Regions from separate parts of the Isoptericola sp. NPDC019571 genome, predicted to be linked through region 3. Evidence: riboswitches for the same ligand, from Rfam matches in the RefSeq annotation. Region 3 holds a riboswitch; each other region holds the start of a gene.
The links. Region 3 has a riboswitch for S-adenosylmethionine ahead of ACH443_RS09390 (methylenetetrahydrofolate reductase). Riboswitches for the same ligand answer to the same signal wherever they lie in the genome.
Positions count from the first base shown of each region.

Region 1: linked by a shared signal. The riboswitch ahead of ACH443_RS10755 (LLM class flavin-dependent oxidoreductase) and the one ahead of ACH443_RS09390 (methylenetetrahydrofolate reductase) in region 3 are both predicted to bind S-adenosylmethionine.
Region 2: linked by a shared signal. The riboswitch ahead of ACH443_RS01185 (aminotransferase class V-fold PLP-dependent enzyme) and the one ahead of ACH443_RS09390 (methylenetetrahydrofolate reductase) in region 3 are both predicted to bind S-adenosylmethionine.
Region 4: linked by a shared signal. The riboswitch ahead of ACH443_RS06305 (hypothetical protein) and the one ahead of ACH443_RS09390 (methylenetetrahydrofolate reductase) in region 3 are both predicted to bind S-adenosylmethionine.

Region 1 is NZ_JBIRXZ010000005.1:118,128-122,626, forward strand. It holds gene ACH443_RS10740 (LacI family DNA-binding transcriptional regulator) at 1-1,002, shown strand, start outside; gene ACH443_RS10745 (MmcQ/YjbR family DNA-binding protein) at 1,016-1,444, opposite strand; gene ACH443_RS10750 (GTP pyrophosphokinase family protein) at 1,452-2,234, opposite strand; SAM riboswitch class IV at 2,413-2,526, shown strand; gene ACH443_RS10755 (LLM class flavin-dependent oxidoreductase) at 2,862-4,133, shown strand; gene ACH443_RS10760 (DUF1684 domain-containing protein) at 4,229-4,499, shown strand, end outside.
Region 2 is NZ_JBIRXZ010000001.1:251,292-255,790, reverse strand. It holds gene ACH443_RS01195 (NAD(P)-dependent oxidoreductase) at 1-879, shown strand, start outside; gene ACH443_RS01190 (CsbD family protein) at 990-1,163, shown strand; gene ACH443_RS01185 (aminotransferase class V-fold PLP-dependent enzyme) at 1,237-2,679, opposite strand; SAM riboswitch class IV at 2,714-2,830, opposite strand; gene ACH443_RS01180 (rhodanese-like domain-containing protein) at 3,134-3,625, shown strand; gene ACH443_RS01175 (O-succinylhomoserine sulfhydrylase) at 3,622-4,499, shown strand, end outside.
Region 3 is NZ_JBIRXZ010000004.1:270,739-275,237, forward strand. It holds gene metE (5-methyltetrahydropteroyltriglutamate--homocysteine S-methyltransferase) at 1-314, opposite strand, end outside; gene ACH443_RS09390 (methylenetetrahydrofolate reductase) at 343-1,377, opposite strand; SAM riboswitch class I at 1,383-1,489, opposite strand; gene ACH443_RS09395 (NADP-dependent oxidoreductase) at 1,583-2,482, opposite strand; gene ACH443_RS09400 (hypothetical protein) at 2,542-3,726, opposite strand; gene ACH443_RS09405 (hypothetical protein) at 4,067-4,499, opposite strand, start outside.
Region 4 is NZ_JBIRXZ010000003.1:112,231-116,729, forward strand. It holds gene ACH443_RS06300 (hypothetical protein) at 1-90, opposite strand, end outside; gene ACH443_RS06305 (hypothetical protein) at 387-1,112, opposite strand; SAM riboswitch class IV at 1,121-1,239, opposite strand; gene mobF (MobF family relaxase) at 1,984-4,499, shown strand, end outside.

The sequences.
Region 1 (4,499 bases), on a different contig from region 3:
AGCATCTCGGACGTCGCGCGCGCCGCCGGTGTGTCGATGGGCACGGTGTCGAACGTCCTCAACGGCACGGTGCGCGTCTCCCCGGCGACCCGGGCCCGGGTCGAGGCCGCGATCCGGGAGCTCGGGTTCGTCCGCAACGGCGTCGCGCGGTCGCTGGCGGCCGGTCGGAGCTCGACGCTCGGCTTCGTGATCATCGACCTCGCGAACTCCTACTTCCTGGACATCGCGCGGGGCGCCGAGGAGGAGGCCGGCCGGGCGGGGCTGAACCTGCTGCTGGCGAACTCCGACATGTCGGAGGAGAAGCAGCGCACGTACGTCGACCTGTTCGTCGAGGACCGGGTGGCGGGCATCCTCGTCGCGGCGAACCACGGGTCGACGCACGACCTGCACCGTTCGGCGCCGGGCGTGCCGCTCGTCGTCGTCGACGCGCCGGGCGACCACTCCGACGTCTGCTCCGTGGTGCCGGACAACGAGCTGGGCGGCTACCTCGCCGCGACGCACCTCGTCGAGCAGGGGCGCCGGCGGCTCCTGTTCGCCGGCACGACCGAGCTCGTGCCGGTCCGCGACCGCCTGCTGGGGGTCGAACGTGCCGTCGCCGAGCACCCGGGCGTCGTGCTCGAGGTGGAGCAGACGGGGAACGTCCAGGTCGAGGACGGGCGCCGCGTGGGCGACGACATCGTGCTGCGCGACCCCCGCGAGCGTCCCGACGCCGTCGTCGCGGCGGCGGACCTGCTCGCCGTGGGCGTGCAGCAGTCGCTGCTGCTGTCGTCGTCGCTGCGGGTGCCGGACGACGTCGCGATCATCGGCTACGACGACAACCGCGCCGCGTGGGACTCCGCCGTCCCGCTGTCGACGATTCGGCAGCCGGGGGAGGCCGTCGGCCGGGAGGCGGTGCGGCTCCTGCTGGAGGAGCTGGAGACCGGACCCGAGGCCCACCGGCACCGGCTCGTCACGTGCGAGCCGCGGCTCGTGGTGCGGGCGAGCACCGCCGGAACCTCCTGACGGGTCGGCGGGGTCAGCCGCCCGGCGGGAGCCGGCCGACGAGCACGTCGCGCAGGCCGGTGCGGGACCGCTCCGTGTCGTCGAGGTCGACCGGTCGCAGGCGACGGGGGAGTGCCGCGACGACCAGCGCGTACGCCTCGAGGACCAGCTCCTCCACGAGGTCGGGCGTGATCCCCGGCCCTGGGGCCAGCGAGATCCAGTGGCGCTTGTTCATGTGGTAGCCGGCGGTCACGCTCTCGAGCTCCTGGCGGAGCGCCTCGCCGTCGTCGGGCGTGCACTTGAGCGTCACGAGCGGGGTGCCCGTGACCTCCGTGGTCATGCAGAAGACCTTGCCCTGGACCTTGAACACGTCGTGGTCGGGCCCGAAGGGCCAGGTGCGGGTGGCACCGGGGAGGGCGAGCGCGACGGCGGTGGCGAGGTCCTGGTGCTCGGAGGGTCCCATGCCCGCCTCAGCTCTCGCGGGTCGTGCGGAGCACGTCTCCCTCGGCCTTGGCCGCCGTCCAGAAGGTGCGGAGCATCTCCTCGGGGGTGAGCAGCGAGTCCCGCTGCTCGACAGGCTCCGCCTCGCCGGCGATGGCCTTGACCTCGTCGTGGATGCGTTCCATGGAGCTGTCGAGCGACGACGCGACGTCGGCGGCGAGCTTGAGCGAGTCCGTGAGGTGCCGGGGCACGTCGCGCGCGTACTTGTAGTAGATCTTGTGCTCGAGGCTCGCCCAGAAGTCCATGGCGATGGTGCGCAGCTGGATCTCGACGACGACGTGCTCGACCCGGTCGGAGAGGTACACGGGCACCTGGACGATGAGGTGCAAGGACTTGTACCCGTTCGCCTTGGGGTGGGCGATGTAGTCGCGCTCCTCCAGGACGGTGATGTCGGCCTGGTTGGTCAGCATGTCGCGGACCTTGTAGATGTCGGAGACGAAGCTGCAGGTGACGCGGACCCCCGCGACGTCGAACATCTGCTGGCGCACGCCGTCGGGCGTCAGCGGGATGCCCTTGCGGCGGCACTTCGCCACGATCGACTCGAGCGACTTGAGTCGCGAGCCCACGTGCTCCACGGGGTTGTAGTTCTGCATGAGCCGGAACTCGTCGCGCAGGATCGAGATCTTCGTCATGACCTCGTCGATCCCGAACTTGTAGGTGAGGACGAGCCGGCGCAGCTGGTCGACCAGCTCCCGGATCTCGGCGACCGCGGGAGTGTGCTGCTCGGGTCCGTGCCCTGCGTCCTGGCTCACGGGCACCACGGTAGACGGGTTTCCTGACGCTCGATAATCCGATAAAAACGGTCGGAACTGTTCGGTATTCGAGACGGTCGGGAGGAACCGTTGACACCCCCCTTCCGGAGACCTACGTTCCTGCGCACCGGGTCGGACGACCGCGGCGCCCCAGGCGGTGCGGCCGGACGTCCCGGATGGTCACGAGCTCCGACGCGAAGCCCCGGCTCGTCGGACGGCAACCCCCAGCGCGGGCGGGTGCCCCGGGTGAGGACCAGGCCGGCCGTCGCCGACGGCACGGCAACACGCGACCCCCGCCCCGGCGGGGAGCAGGAGAGGACGAGCATGCACCGCGTCGCCACCACCGTGCGCCCCCTGTCGTCCCGGCACGTGCCGTCCGCCTCGCCGGTGACCTCGGCGTCCGCCCGGGCGTGGTGTCGCCGCCGCTGATCGCGGCCTGATCGTCCGCCGCCCGCGGCGGACGACCCTCCTCGACGGCCCGGCACCCGCCGGGCCCGGCCGCAGACGGCCCCGCCCGCCGGTCCCGGCGGGCCTTCCTCCCCGTGCCCTCCCGGCGGCGGCGCGCACCCGCAGGTCCACGACCCGCGCCCGAGTGCGCCCGTCCGCCGCGCCCTGATCGGAGCCGACGTGCCCTACTCCCTGCCCTCGACGTCCACCACCAGCACCCCGTCCCCCCTCGTCGTCGGCGTCGACCTCACGGCGGCCGGCGCCCGCCCCGGCGTGCACCGGGCGCGCGGCATCGTGCAGCCGCGGTCGTTCGACGCCGAGCGCTTCGTCCAGCTCGTGCGCACCGCCGACGGCGGCGGCCTCGACCTCGTCACCCTCGACGAGGGCTTCCTGCTGCACCCGGGCCGGCGGCAGGTGACCGGGCGGCTCGACGCGGCCGTGGCCGCCGCACGGGTGGCACCCCACACCACGCGGGCCGGGCTGGTCGCCGCCGTCGACACCGCGCACGTGGACCCGGCGCACGTCGCCCAGGCCGTCGCCCGCGTCGACCAGGCGAGCTCCGGCCGGGCCGGGTGGCAGGTCGGGCTCCCCACCGGAACCGTCGCCCAGGACGACGCGTGGGCGGAGCAGGCCCGCGACGTCGCGGCACAGGTCGTGCGGCACTGGGACGGGCTCGCGACGTCGGCCGGGCCGAACGCGGGTGACACGGCCGGCGCCGTCGCCGTCGACGACGAGGGGCGCTTCCGCGTGGACCACGACGGCATCCGCTTCGCCGTGCGCCGGCACCGGCCCGCCGAGGGCCGGGCCGCCGACGGGCCCCGGAGCGCCGGGACGCGGCAGGGGCGGCCGCCCGTCGTCGTCTCCGCCCGGAGCGAGGCCGCGCTCGACCTCGCCGCCCGGACGGCGGACGTCGTGCGCGTCGCCGCCACCGCGCCGGCCCGCGCCGTCCGGCTGCGCTCCCGGCTGCGCGACGCTGCCGAGGCCGCGGGCCGCGACCCCGACACGCTGCGCGTGCTCACCGAGGCGTATGTCGTGCTGGCCGAGGACCGGGCCAGCGCGCAGGCGCGGCTGGAGCTGGTCGAAGCCCTCGAGGGCCCGGAGATCTCCGGCGGGCTGCTCGTCGTGGCCGGCACCCCCGACGACCTCGCCGAGACGATCGTGGACTGGCGGGACGCCGGCGCGTCCGACGGGTTCCTGCTGCGGCCCTCGTCGCTCGGCCCCGACCTGGACGCCCTCGTCGACGGTGTGCTCCCGCGCCTCGCGCGGGACGGCGTGCGGGCGGTGGCGTCCCCGGCGCCGCGCACCCTCCGCGCGACCCTCGGGCTGCCGGACGTGGGGCCCGCCGCCGACGCCGGCGATGCCGGCAGCGCCGTCGTCGCCCCCGCACCGGCGCACGCGCGGCCGCGCGCCCGGGCGGGCCGCACCGCCGACTCCCGGCTGGTGCGCGCGTGACCGCCCGCCCCGACGCCCGCCACGTCACCCCCGCCGCCCGCATCGCCGACACCCGCCGCGACGTCGCTCGCCCTCTTGTGACCGGAGGCCCCCCGATGACCGTCACCGACACACCACGCGTCCGTCCCACGGACCCCGCAGGCGCCCCTGCGCACGCGCCGGCCGCCGGTTCCGCCGCCGGTCCTGCCGCGGCACGGAGCGCGAGCCGGCGGGCCGACCGCGAGCGCGAGCTCGCCGCGCCCCACGGCTGGCTGAGCCTGGCGGGGTTCCACTGGCTGCCCTCGCGACCCGAGCCGCTGCCCGGCGTGCCCGGGCTCTGGCTCGCCGACGGTGCCGGCGCCCACCTGCGGCCGGGGGAGGCCGACG
Region 2 (4,499 bases), on a different contig from region 3:
AAGCCGTCGTCCCCCGTCCCCGTCTCCGTCGTCGGTCTCGGCCTCATGGGCCGCGCGCTCGCCGGCGCGTTCCTCAGGGCCGGGCACCCCACCACCGTGTGGAACCGCACCCCCGCCAAGGCCGACGCGCTGGTGGCGGACGGCGCGCACCTGGCGCCCTCGGCGGCCGCGGCGCTCCGCCCCGACGGCCTGACGGTCGTCTGCCTCACCGACGACGACGCCGTGCGCGAGCTGATCGGCCAGGACGGCGTCGACGTCGCCGGCGCCACGCTGGTCAACCTCACGTCCAGCAGCTCCTCGCAGGCCAGGGAGACCGCCCGGTGGACCGCCCGACGCGGCGCGCGCTACCTCGACGGCGCGATCATGGCCGTGCCCTCCGCGATCGGGACGGCGGACGCGGTCGTCCTGCACAGCGGGCCCCGGACCGACTTCGACGCGCACGCGGCCACGCTCGCGGCGCTCGGCACCGTCACCCACCTCGGCGAGGACCCCGGGCTGGCGTCCCTCTACGACGCGGCCGGCCTCACGATGATGTGGAGCGTCCTCGACGCGTGGCTGCACGGCACCGCCATGCTCCGGACGGCCGGGGTGGACGCCGCCGCCTTCGCGCCGTTCGCCCGGCAGATCGCGGAGGGCGTGGCCGCGTGGCTGCCCGGTTACGCGGAGCAGGTCGACCGCGGCCGGTTCCCGGCCGAGGCCTCGGCCCTCGAGACGGACGCGCGTGCGATGGCGCACCTCGTCGAGGAGAGCGAGGCGCTGGGCGTGAGCACCGAGCTGCCGAGACTGCTCAAGGCCGTGGCCGACCGTGGCGTCGCCGCGGGCCACGGTCACGAGCAGTACCCGGTGCTGATCGAGGAGTTCGGCCGCCCGACGCCCTGACCTGCCGGTCGCCGGCCGGAGGACCACGGCCTGAGACGTCGGCGTGCGAGCCGGCGGGCACGCGCCTACGGTCGGTCTTCGAGGTCGTTCGTCTGACGGAAGGAGCCCCGATGGGACTGGGAGACAAGGCCAAGCACCTGGCGGAAGAGGCCGAAGGCAAGGCCAAGGAGGCCACGGGCAAGCTCACCGACGACGAGAGCAAAGAGGCCGAGGGCAAGGCCCAGCAGGCCAGCGCGAACCTCAAGCAGGCGGGCGACGACGTCAAGGACGCGTTCAAGGGCTGACCCGCTGACACGACGGGGCGCCACCGCACGGTGGCGCCCCGTCGTCATGTCCGCCCGGGGCGGGACCGACGGCTCAGAGGTCGTCGGGCAGGCAGCCGAAGGCCTCGTCGGCGCCCAGCGCGGCGGTGGCGAGCAGCCCCTCGAGGCCGGAGCCCTCGGGCACGGGGCGAGGGTCGTCGACGACGACCCACAGCCCGTCCACGACGTCGTACCGCGCCTGCGGCCCCTCGGTCACGAGCGAGCGGACGGCGGCGACGAGCCGCTCGACCTCCTCGCCCGCCGTGCCGAGGCCCACCGACGCGCGGACGGCCCCGGCATCGAACCCGAGGCGGCCGAGCAGCGGGTGGGCGCAGAACCGGCCGTCGCGCACCCCGATGCCGTGCTCGGCGGACAGGTACGCGGCGACGAGGCCCGGGTCGTACCCGGAGACCGTGAACGTCACGACCCCCACCGGGTCGACGGCGTCGTCCCACACGTGCACGACCTCGACGCGCTCGACCTCGCCCAGCCCGTCCACGAGGCGGCGCCGCAGGGCGTCCTCGTGCTCGCCGGCGACCCACGGGTCGAGCGCGGCGAGCTCGTCGCACGCGGCCGCGAGCGCCACCGCGCCCACGACGTTGGGCGAGCCGGCCTCGTGCCGGGCGGGGCCCTCGTGCCACTCGGTGGTGGTGGTGCGGACCCGGCGCACGGCGCCGCCGCCGGCGAGGTACGGGGTGCCGGCGTCGAGCCAGTCGCGGCGTCCGACCAGGGCGCCCGCGCCGAAGGGCGCGTACGTCTTGTGGCCCGAGAAGGCGACGTAGTCGACGCCCGTCTCCGCGAGCGAGAAGCGGCGGTGCGGCACCAGCTGGGCGCCGTCGAGCACGACGCGCGCGCCCGCGCCGTGCGCCGCGGCGACGACGTCGGCCACGGGCAGCGCCTCGCCGGTCACGTTCGACGCGCCGGTGAGCGCCAGCAGGGCGTAGGGGCGGCCCGCCGCGGCGGCGGAGCTCAGCTCCTCCTCGATCTCCGCGAGGGTGGCGGACACGGACGGCCCGCCGGTGACGACGGTCGCGTCGGTGACGCGCTGCCAGGGCAGCAGGTTGGCGTGGTGCTCGATGTCGAGCACGAGGACGCGGCCCGGCTCGCCGGTGGCCGGGTCGGCGGGCACGCAGCCCGCGAGCAGGTTGAGCGAGTCCGTGGTGTTGCGGGTGACGATCGTGAGGTCGTCCTCGCGGGCGCCGACGAACGCGCCGATCGTGCGGCGCGCCGTCTCGTACAGGGCGGTCGAGACCTGGGACAGGTAGCCGGCGCCGCGGTGCACGCTGGCGTACAGCGGCAGCACGCGCGCGACCCGGTCCGCCACGGCCTGCAGGGCCGGCGCCGACGCCGCGACGTCGAGGTTGGCGTACGGCACCTGGCGGCCGTCGACGAGCGGCACGAGCGTGTCGCCGCCGACGACGGGCAGCACGGGGGCGACGTCGTGCACGGCGGCGGCGCGCGCGGCGGGCACCGCAGGCGCAGTGGTGAGCGTGGTCATGCGTGGTCCTCCTCGGTCGTGCCGGGGAGGTGGCTCCCCGCGCTTGCCCGCACGCCGGACGGCGCGGGGCCAGGTCGTCACCCGGGGCACCCCGCCGCGAGAGGAGGGTTGCCGGCCAGCGAGCCGGGGCTTCGCGCTGGCGCTCTTGACCTGCCGCCCATCGTGCGTGCGCGGCACCTCGCGGTCAAGCGGATCCGGCGTCCTTCTCACGATGCGGTCGAGGGTGGCCACCTCGGGTTCGGCGTCGCCGGCGCGCGACCCCGGGGGACGCGCGGCGTTCGCGTCGCGAGACGGGGTGACCAGCACGCGGACGGCGGGCGTACGATCGCCACGACCATCCCGAGCGGCCGAGTGACGTGGCACGTCGACGCCGCAGCAACCCGCGGGCCGGTCGTCGGCGACGGCGGCCGTACCGGACGAGGGTGCTACCGCCACGACCGATGGGAGGACTGCGATGAGCACCCAGATCGATCCCCGCCCCGCCGAGGGCTACGCCGGCGACCTCACCCCGCAGCAGGCGTGGGACCTGCTCGCCGGCGACCCCGACGCCGTCCTCGTGGACGTGCGCACCGAGGGCGAGTGGCGCGCGATCGGCGTGCCGGACACCGCCACCGCCGGCAAGGCCCCCCTCTTCGTCGAGTGGGTGCAGGCGGGCGGTCGCCCCAACGCCGGCTTCCTCGCCGAGCTGGCCGCCGCGGGCGTGACCGCCGACAGCCCGATCGTCTTCCTGTGCCGCTCCGGTCAGCGCTCGATCGGCGCGGCGCGCCTCGCGACGGCGTCCGGCCTGGGCCCGGCGTACAACGTGCTCGAGGGGTTCGAGGGCGGCCCCGGCTTCGACGGCGTCCGCGACCGCGAGGGCTGGAAGGTGCGCGGCCTGCCGTGGGGCGCGTTCGACGACGCCGCCGCGACGCGGGCAGCCCAGCAGGACTCGGAGCAGGCCCGATGAGCGACGCGCAGGTCCCGACCGGCCCCGGCGCCGACCCCACGACCTTCGGCGGCTCGCGCCCGCTGCCCGCCACGGTCCGGCCCGCGACGCTCGCCGTGCGCGGCGGGCACCGCCGCTCGGACTTCCAGGAGATGTCCGAGGGCCTGTTCCTCACCCAGGGGTACACCTACGGCTCGGCTGCGGACGCGGAGGCGGCGTTCGCCGGCGAGCGGTCCCAGTTCCTGTACTCGCGGTACGGCAACCCGACGGTGCACACGTTCGAGGAGCGGCTGCGCCTCATCGAGGGTGCCGAGGCCTGCTACGCCACGGCGTCGGGCATGTCGGCGGTGTTCAACGCCCTCGCCGCGCTGGTCTCCAGCGGTTCGCGCATCGTATCGGCGCGGGCGCTGTTCGGGTCCACGAACGTCATCTACGACGAGATCCTCGCCAAGTGGGGGGTGCGCGTCGACCTGGTCGACGGGCACGTGACCTCGCAGTGGGAGGAGGCCCTCGCCACGCCGGCCGACGTCGTGTTCTTCGAGTCGCCGTCCAACCCCATGCAGGACCTCGTCGACGTGCGGCGGGTGGCGGAGCTCGCGCACGCCGCGGGTGCCGTGGTCGTGGTGGACAACGTGTTCGCGACGCCGGTCCTGCAGAAGCCGCTGGAGCTCGGCGCCGATGTCGTCGTGTACTCGGCCACCAAGCACATCGACGGACAGGGGCGCGTGCTCGGCGGCGCGATCCTCGGCTCGGAGGAGTTCCTCACCGGGCCGGTGCAGACGTTCGTGCGCAACACCGGACCGTCGCTGAGCCCGTTCAACGCGTGGGTGCTGCTCAAGGGCCTGGAGACGCTCGACGTGCGCGTGCGCGCCCAGAACGCGGCAGCCCTGCAGGT
Region 3 (4,499 bases):
TCGTCGAGCAGGTCGCGGAACCGCTCGGGGACGGCGCCCAGCAGCGCGACGACGTCGAGCACCTGGTCGTAGTAGGAGAACGCGCCGGGCACGGAGCCGTCGTCGGGGTTGAGGCCGAGGTCGACGAGGCGGCGGGCCGTCTCGCGGCGCAGCGCGCCGGCCGCGACCTCCAGGTCGACGGCGTCGGTGCGCCCGGCCCAGAACGACTCGACGGCCTTCTTGAGCTCGCGGCGGCGCCCGATGCGCGGGTAGCCGAGGATCGTGCCACCGGGAAATCCCGTGGCGGGGGTGGGGCGTGTCGATGTGGTGGACATGAGCACTCCAGAGTTCGGGCTCCGCGCGTCAGACGGCGGGAGCCTGGGTCGGGATGCTCGGTACCCACGGCCTTCTGGCCAGGTCCGCGCCGTCCGACGTGGCGTCGGCCGGCGCCGGTCCGCCGAGGTGGACACCCTCGAGCAGGTCCAGAGCGGGACGGTACTTGTTGAACGTGTACACGTGGATGCCGGGTGCGCCCGCGTCGAGCACGCGCTGGGCGAGCTCCACGGCACGCGCGGTCCCGTAGGCGTGCTGGGCCTCCGGGTCCGGCAGGGCGTCGAGCGCGTCCAGCAGGTGCCGGGGCGCGCGGACGCCGGTGAGCTCCTCGACGCGACGGAGCCGGCGCGGCTCGGTCGTGGGCAGCTGCCCGGCGAGGATCGGGATCGTCACCCCGGCCGCGCGGGCCTCGGCGACGAAGTCGGTGTAGGAGTCGGCCTCGTAGAACAGCTGCGTGATGGCGAAGCTCGCCCCCGCGTCCTGCTTCTCCTTGAGGCGCCGGACCTCCTGGGCCCGGGTGGTGCCGGCCTGCACGTTGCCGTCGACGAACGTCGCGACGGCGATCGTCATCGGGCGCGCGGCGCCGCGCAGCGCGGCCCCGGGGTCGGTCGCGCAGCGCCGCGCCTCGACCTCGCGCAGCAGGTGCACGAGCTCGATCGAGGACGCGACGCCGTCGGCGGGCGGCTCCCAGTCCGGCTGGTCCTTCGGCGGGTCGCCCCGCAGGGCGAGGAACGCGCGGGTGCCGGCGTCGAGGAAGTCGTCGATGACGGCGGAGACGTCCTCGCGGTGCGCGCCCACGCAGGTCAGGTGGGCCACGGGCAGGACGGGCGTGCCCGCGAGCAGGGTGGACACGACCTGGCGTGCGGTCGCCCGGTCACCGCCGCCGGCGCCGTACGTCACGGACACGAAGTCCGGTCGTGCGGCCACGAGCCGGCGCGCCGTCTCCCAGAACTTGGGGGCGGCGTCCGGCCGGCGCGGCGGCATGAGCTCGAACGAGACCGTCGGGCGTGCCGGCAACGCCGGCTGAGCTGCCGGGGTGGGCGAAAGGGATGCCTCTGCGACCATGCGTCACTCCATCGATCCTGGCGTGAGCACCTTCGTCCTCGGGAGGCTTCCGTCGGAGAACGGGTTGCTGCGGCGTCGTCGAGCCAGGACTCTCGGCCGCTCTGGATGGCTTGTCACGCGATCGTACGCAGCATCCGCGATACGGGCGAGGATGAGACCGCCTGGTGAGACGATCGCCGATGCAGATCGGGCGGGAACGCCCTGCTCAGGGCACCAGCACGACCTTGCCGCCCGCGCGGCCCGTCTCGACGAGCGCGTGGGCGCTCGGCGCGTCGGCCAGCGGCAGCACCGCGCCGACGGTGGTCACGAGGTCGCCGCGGGCCAGGGCGTCGACGGCCTCGGCGAGCTCGCCGGCGTCGCGCTCGGACCGCCAGCTGGCCTCGACGCCGAGGTCCGCCGCGGCGTCGTCGGCGATGGTGACGATGCGCTCGGTGCCGCCGCGCAGGGCGATCGAGTCGGGCAGCACGCCCGCGCCGGTGGTGTCGAGGACGGCGTCCACGCCGTCGGGGGCGAGGGCGCGGACCCGCTCCACGAGCCCCGCGCCGTAGGTGGTGGGCGTCGCGCCGAGGGCGGCGACGCACTCCTGGTTCCGCGGCGACGCCGTGCCGATCACGCGGGCGCCGCGACGCACGGCGAGCTGGACGGCCAGCTCGCCCACCGACCCCGAGGCGCCGTGCACGAGCAGGGTCTCCCCGGGCCGGACGTCGAGGAGGCGCAGCACGCGGGTCGCGGTCTCGGCCGCGACGGGGACGGTGACGGCGTCGGTCGCGGCGAGCCCGTCGGGCACGCGCGCGAAGACCGACGTGAGGGCGAGCTCCGCGTACCCGCCGCCGACGGCGAACCCGACCACGCGGTCGCCGGGCGCGACGCCGGCCACGCCGTCCCCGACCTGGTCGACGACTCCCGCCACCTCCAGCCCGGGCACGACGGCCGACGTCGGCGCCGGGCCGCCGGTCGCCCCGGCACGCGACTTCACGTCCCAGCCGTTGACGGCGGCCGCCTCGACACGCACGCGCACCTGGCCGGGCCCGGCCTGCGGGTCGGGGACGTCGGCGAGGTGCAGCGCCTCGGGGCCGCCGTGGGTCTCGAACACGATCGCGCGCACGTCTCCTCCTCAGGCAGTAGCGGAACACGGTACCGAGGTCCTCGTGCCCCGGGCCGAGATCAGGGGAGCACCGGTGCGGCGTCGGCGTCGGTCGGGCCCGTGACGTCGCCGGGCGCGCTCATGAGCCATTCGGTGGCGAACAGGACCTTGTCGGTGAGGCCGAGGATCGCGTCGCGGATCTCGACGTGCGGGGTGGAGAACGCGAGTCGGGCGACGGACCGTGCGCCGGGAGCCGGCGCCCAGTAGTCGACCAGGAGCAGGGAGACGTCCTGGCCGCCGAGCTCGGCCGCACCCCGGCCGACGCGGACGTGGCGCAGGAACGGCCCCGAGAGGGTGTCGGTGACGGTGAGCTCGTCGTCGGGTCCGAGCCGGGGGTGGAGGCGGTCGTGGATGCGTTGCAGGTGCGTGACCTCGCCGGCCTCGGGGCCGAGGTCGTGCCAGTACAGCGTGAGGTTGAGCGCGAGGGCGGCGTCCTTTCCGGGCAGCACCAGGTAGGCCATCACCTGCCCGCCCGCGGCCGCGGCCTTCGCGGCGACCGCGGTGAGCTGCTCCCGCAGGTCGCGCCGCAGCCCTGCCCCGCGGTCGCCGAGCCCCGCGCCCTGCTGCTTGACGATCGCACGGATCTGCAGGTCGCGCTGCGCCTCGTCCTCCAGGTCGATCAGGGCCCAGTGGTCGGGCAGGTTGAGCTCGATGCCGATGCCGCGTGACCCTCCGGGCTCGTCCACGCTGGCCATGGCGTGCAGGCCCTCGATGCTGATGCCCGCCCCGGAGTCGTCGGACATACCCGTCGGATCGTCGTCGGGGTCGAGGTCCAGGGCGGCCAGAGTCTCGGCGACGCCGAGGACCATCGGGTGCGGCCCGGCAGGGTCGACCACGACCCGCTCGAGCACCGCGCCGTGGCGCGTGAGGAACGGGGCGAGCGAGTCGCGACGACGCAGGCTGAACTCGCGTCCCGGGTCGTCCCCGAGGAACGTCTCGAGAGCCTCGGGGGAGGAGAAGAGACACACGTCGTACGGCTTCGCCGAGCCGACGGGTGCGTCGAAGACCCGCACCTGCGGCGTCCCGTCCTCCCGCTCGAGGTGCGGCACCACCGCCACGCCGTCCCGCAGTGCGCGAGCGACGGTGTCGCGGTCGTCGGTCAGGAGAGCGGCGGCGAGGACGGCGGAGCCGGAGGCGGGGCGGGACCTGTCGGCCGGGTCCGGGCGGCTCGGTCCCGAGGTCCGGTCTTCTGGCGACGCGCTCATGAGGAGGATGCCTTTCGGTGTCTCGCAGGTACTGGATGACGACATTCGTCGCGGGGCTGTGTTCAGCCGATGGCCGGCCGGCGGTGCTCGATGCTTCCCCACGCCCGGGCCATTCGCTGATCGGTTCCGTGGAGAACGTCATGAGGGCACAGCCATGGAGGTACGTGACGTCCAGGTGTGTCAGCTCGGCTACGTCCGATTCGCCCGTCGACCGCGGTGATGAAGAAGACGTCGGTGAGTCACAGGCGCAGCCCGGTGGACACGATGAATGCGCCCTTCACGGATTGCTCCTCCGGAAGTCGATGCCTGTCGTCGTGACGCTGGACGCTCCGTACGCCCGTCACCCGGCGGCCGTGTTCTCCAAGGTACTGAACCCGACGACCGGTGTGTCGGGCCTCCACCGGCCTTCGTGGGTCGCTGCGGATGCGGCCTGCGGGCTGGCGAGGATCAGCAGGTCCGGTACGGCCGGGACGACGCCGGGTGACGCCACGAACGAGTCCCAGTCGACGTCGGCCGTCGTGCCCCGGCGGTCGACGACGAGACCCAGGGCGTCGGCGGTGGACGTCTCGATCACCTCCTGCGCCGCACGTGAGACCGCGTCGACGTCGTCGGGATCCAGTCCGTCCAGGTAGCAGGTCACGCCGACGAAACCCCGGCTCCCGTCGTCGCCGTACCGGTGTCGTCGGACCGTGACGATCATGTCGTCGGACCCGGACAACCATGTCTGGAAGGTCCGGTCGGCGTTTTCGGCGAGAAGCCCGGAGAGCTGGTCA
Region 4 (4,499 bases), on a different contig from region 3:
GACGACCGTCAGGAGCCCGGAAGCGTCGTCGGCAAGCGCTGGGGCCGTCGAAGCCGCCACCATCGACATCGAGACCACCGCTGCGGCCACGATGCGTCCTGCACGTCCCACGAGTACCTCCGCTGTCAGGGCCATCGATGGCCCTCAGGGCACGCTCCGGGAACCCGTGGCGCAGCCGAAGAATAGGGCCACCGACGAACACGCATCTCCACGCGGGCGGGTGAACTTCGCCAGGCCACAACCACGGACGTCGGCCAGCCCTCGCGTGGGGGCGTCGGACCGCGGACAGCGACGAGTCGCCGGGCACACTCCGCCATCCGGCAGGAGGCCTCCCTGACGGTCAGGTGTGGCGGCGGTGCCGCACCAGCCTGGTCGAGGATCGCGGCCTACCGGACCGACCTTGCCCTTGCCGCCTTGAGGACTCCGGCAATCGCTCGGGCCAGGTCTCGAGGAACCTGTGCGGTGACACGGGCGGTGCGGTCCAGCTCGGCGCGGGCTCGTGCTCGCCGGACGTATCGTTCCCTGCGCCGGAGCCAGTCGGCGAGGGAATCGACGTCGGACAGCGCACGATCGCGGACGGCATGGCCGGTGGGATCGAGCGCCTGGAGCCAGTCGGCGTACCTGCGCACGCGGTCGGGCATCGCGTCCGGAACGAGGGCATACGCGCGCAGGTCGTCGTAGCCGACGAGCTCTCGCGGCGCCGTTCCCGGTAGCCCCTCCTCCAGCCGCACGATCCCGAGCGCACGCGCGCGTACGAACACGCTCGCCAGCCGCGCCTGCCGGTACGCGAGCGCCTGCCTGACGGGCTCCCAGTCGGAGTCGTACGGGTCGTGCAGACCGCCGATGCGCCCACTCCCACCGACGAGGCGCCCGGCCCTGGGGCCCTCATCCAGTCCTGCGCGACGGGTCACCTCGCCGTCCAGGGCGCGGCAGGCGTCGCACAGGGTCTGGGAGAACCGGAACATGCTCATCGGCCAGTCACCGACGAGGCACGCGGTGCACAGCTGCCCCTCCGAAATGACATACCGGCCAGCGCCGGTGGCCCGCGAGACGGTCGCGGGATCGGGGCGCCACTCGACGTGACCATCGGGGCGCAGGGACTTGCGACTCATCGTGTCTCCCATCGCACTTCCCACCGCGCGGCTGCGGCGGGCCGGTCTTCCCTCCGAGGCACCGTGCGCGAGGTAGCGCGGTTGCCGGATCAGCACGCGGAGGGCGTGTCGCTGATCGCTCTTGACCTGGGCAGGAAGCTAGCACAGGGACTTTCCAGCCGTGCGCGTCGGCTCTTCACGGCGCCGACGAAGTGCGTGTTCGTCGGCTCGGCAACCCTGGCCGCCGAGATCGCCGTCCGTGTCCCGGAGGACGCGTCGACGGCCACTAAGAACGGACGTCTACACGTCTGGCACCCGAGGCGGGCCGAATCACAGCTGGTCGTGGATACCTACAGCGGTTCGCCACAACTCTTGCAGGTCGTCTCGCCGTCCTCGTAGATCGCTCCGCAGCAGTACCGAGGGCCGGAGTCATCATCGGCATAGCACTCGGAGCACATGCCCGACACCACGTCGTCCTCCGGGACCTCCCGGCCGCACGAGTCGCAGATCATCGTTGTCGCAATCTCCATGGCGTTGCTGTCGGCGCCGCCACCGAAAAGTTGGCTGAGGAAGCCCATTGCTCTCCTTTACAACGTTCAATGCGGGTGCGTGTCTGCGTCCCGCTGGGGTAACGGGTGCCGACGCAGACAAGCGGCCCATTGGCCCACGCCGGAGCGTTGCACGAAAGAACTCGTCTGCCTGCGTTCACGTGCGGATTTCACCCGATCGGAAGATGCGTCCGCTGCTTGGGAGCGCCGGGGGCCGCTCCCAAGCTCGCCGGGTTGGCCGCCAGCGCTGAGCACGAGCGGGAGAGAACCACCGGCGCGGAATTCCTTCAGGGCCGCGAGGGGCGTCGGGGACACACCTGTCAGGTGTGACGGTCTCGATGCGCGTGATCTCGGCTGGGCAGGGGTACGCCTACCTGCTGCGGTCGGTCGTGACCGGGGACGGGCACGAGCCGCAGGCGTCGGCGTTCACGAGGTACTTCACCGAGGCGGGCACGCCGCCCGGGGTGTGGATGGGCAGGGGCGTCGAACACCTGGGCGACGGCGCACTGCAGGCGGGGATGACGGTGACGCCGGCGCAGCTGCAGGCGCTGCTCGGGCACGGTGTGGACCCGGTCTCCGGTGAGCCGCTGGGGCGGCCGTTCCGCGAGTACCCGACGGCGAAGGATCGGGCCGCGCGTCGGGTCCATGGCATCGACCGGTCACTGCCGGCGGCGGAGTTCGACGCCGAGGTGGCGCGGATCCGAGTGCAGGAGGCGGCGCGCGGCAGCCAGACGGCGACGGCAGGGTTCGATCTGACGTTCTCGGTGCCGAAGTCGGTGTCGGTGCTGTGGGGGTTGGCGGACGCGACGACGCAGGAGCTGATCGTCGCGGCGCACCACGACGCGGTCGGCCAGGTGCTGGACTTCCTCGAGCGGGAGGTCGCGGCCACGCGCACGGGGCATGGGGGAGTGGCGCAGGTCCCCGTGGTGGGGGTGGCGGCGACGGCATACGACCACTGGGACTCGCGGGCGAACGACCCGCAACTGCACACGCACCTGGTGATCTCGAACAAGGTCAAGGCCGCTCACGACGGCCAGTGGCGCACGCTGGACTCGCGCGCCCTGCACCACGCGGTCGTCGCGCTGTCGGAGCACTACAACGCCGTTCTTGCCGACCGGCTCACGAACACGTTCGGGGTCGGGTGGGAGCGGCGCGACCGCGGGCCCGAACGGTCCACGCGGTGGGAGGTCGCCGGCGTCCGGGACGAGCTGCTGGCGGAGTTCTCCTCCCGCAGCCGGGACATCGAGGTCGTCAAGGGCCGCCTCATCGATGAGTTCGTCACGTCGCACGGGCGCCGACCGTCCGCGAGGCAGGTCGTGAAGCTGCGCGCGCAGGCCACGCTCGAGACGCGCCCCGAGAAGACCATCCACTCCCTGGCGGGGCTGACCGCGGACTGGTGGCGTCGAGCGCAACCCCTGCTCGGCAGGGAGCCGACGGCCTGGGCGCGGCGCGTGGCACTCGGCGGGTCCGTACCGGTCCCTAGCGCGGACGCCGTCCCGCCTGACCTGGTCGACGATGTCTCCGCCCAGGTCGTCAACGTCGTCTCGCAGAAGCGCGCCACCTGGACGCACTGGAACCTGTGGGCGGAGCCTCCCGACAGACGATGGGTTGGCGGATGGCGACCGCCGCCGACCGCGAGCGGGTCGTGGCGCTCGTGGTGGACGCCGCCACGCGGCGGACGGTCCAGCTCACGCCGGGCGAGCTGGCAAGCACCCCGGCGGCGATGCGCCGGCCCGACGGGACGAGCACCCTGCGCCCGCAGCACAGCGAGAAAGTTCACCAGCCACGAACCGCTGGCCATGGAGGACCGGCTCCTGCTCCTCGCCGCCGACGCCGGTGGGCCAGCGGTCGACCGAACGACGGCGTCGCGAGTCGTTGCTGGACGCACGCCCGACGGCGCGCGGCTCGACATCGAGCAGGCTCACGCCGTCGCGCAGCTCCTGGCGTCGGGTCGGCGGCTGGACCTGCTCGTCGGACCGGCTGGCACGGGCAAGACCACGGCGATGTGTGCCCTGGCGATGGGGTGGATTGCGGCGCACGGGCGGGGGAGCGTCGTGGGGATGGCACCGTCAGCCGCGGCGGCTCAGGTGCTGGCGGAGGACCTTGGCATTCGTTGCGACAACACGGCGAAGTGGATCCACGACCACCGGCGCGGGCGCAAGGACTTCGCTCCGGGCCAACTGGTCATCGTCGACGAGGCCACGCTCGCCTCCACCCGGGCCCTGGACACGATCACTTCCCGTGCCGTGCGGGTGGGTGCGAAGGTGGTGCTCGTCGGCGACCCGGCTCAGCTGCAGTCCGTGGACGCGGGCGGCGCCTTCGCGATGCTGGTCTCGGCGCGAGGTGACGACGCGGCGCGGCTGACCGAGGTGCACCGGTTCGCGCACGACTGGGAGAAGTCCGCCTCGCTGCGGCTGCGGGACGGGGACCCGGCCGTCATCGACCAGTACGAGTCGCATGGCCGCATCCGCGAGGGCGGCACCGACGCGATGGTCGACGCCGCCTACACCGCCTGGCGCCACGACTCCGAGCACGGCAGGGCGAGCATCCTCGTGACCGAGTCCGCCGAGACCGTCCGACAGCTCAACGACCGCGCCCGCGCGGAACGCATCCGCTCCGGACTGACCTCGGCCGGTCGCGACGTCGTCCTGCACGACGACGCGCGCGCGTCCGCGGGCGACGTGATCGTCACGCGCCGCAACGATCGCCGGCTTCGCACGGGACCGACTGGCTGGGTGCGTAACGGCGACCGCTGGATGGTGACCCATGTGCGCCTCGACGGCGGGCTGGAGGTCCGCCCCGAGGGCCGACGCCGGGGGAGCGTGGTGCTGCCCGCGGGCTATGTGGCCGAGCATGTCGA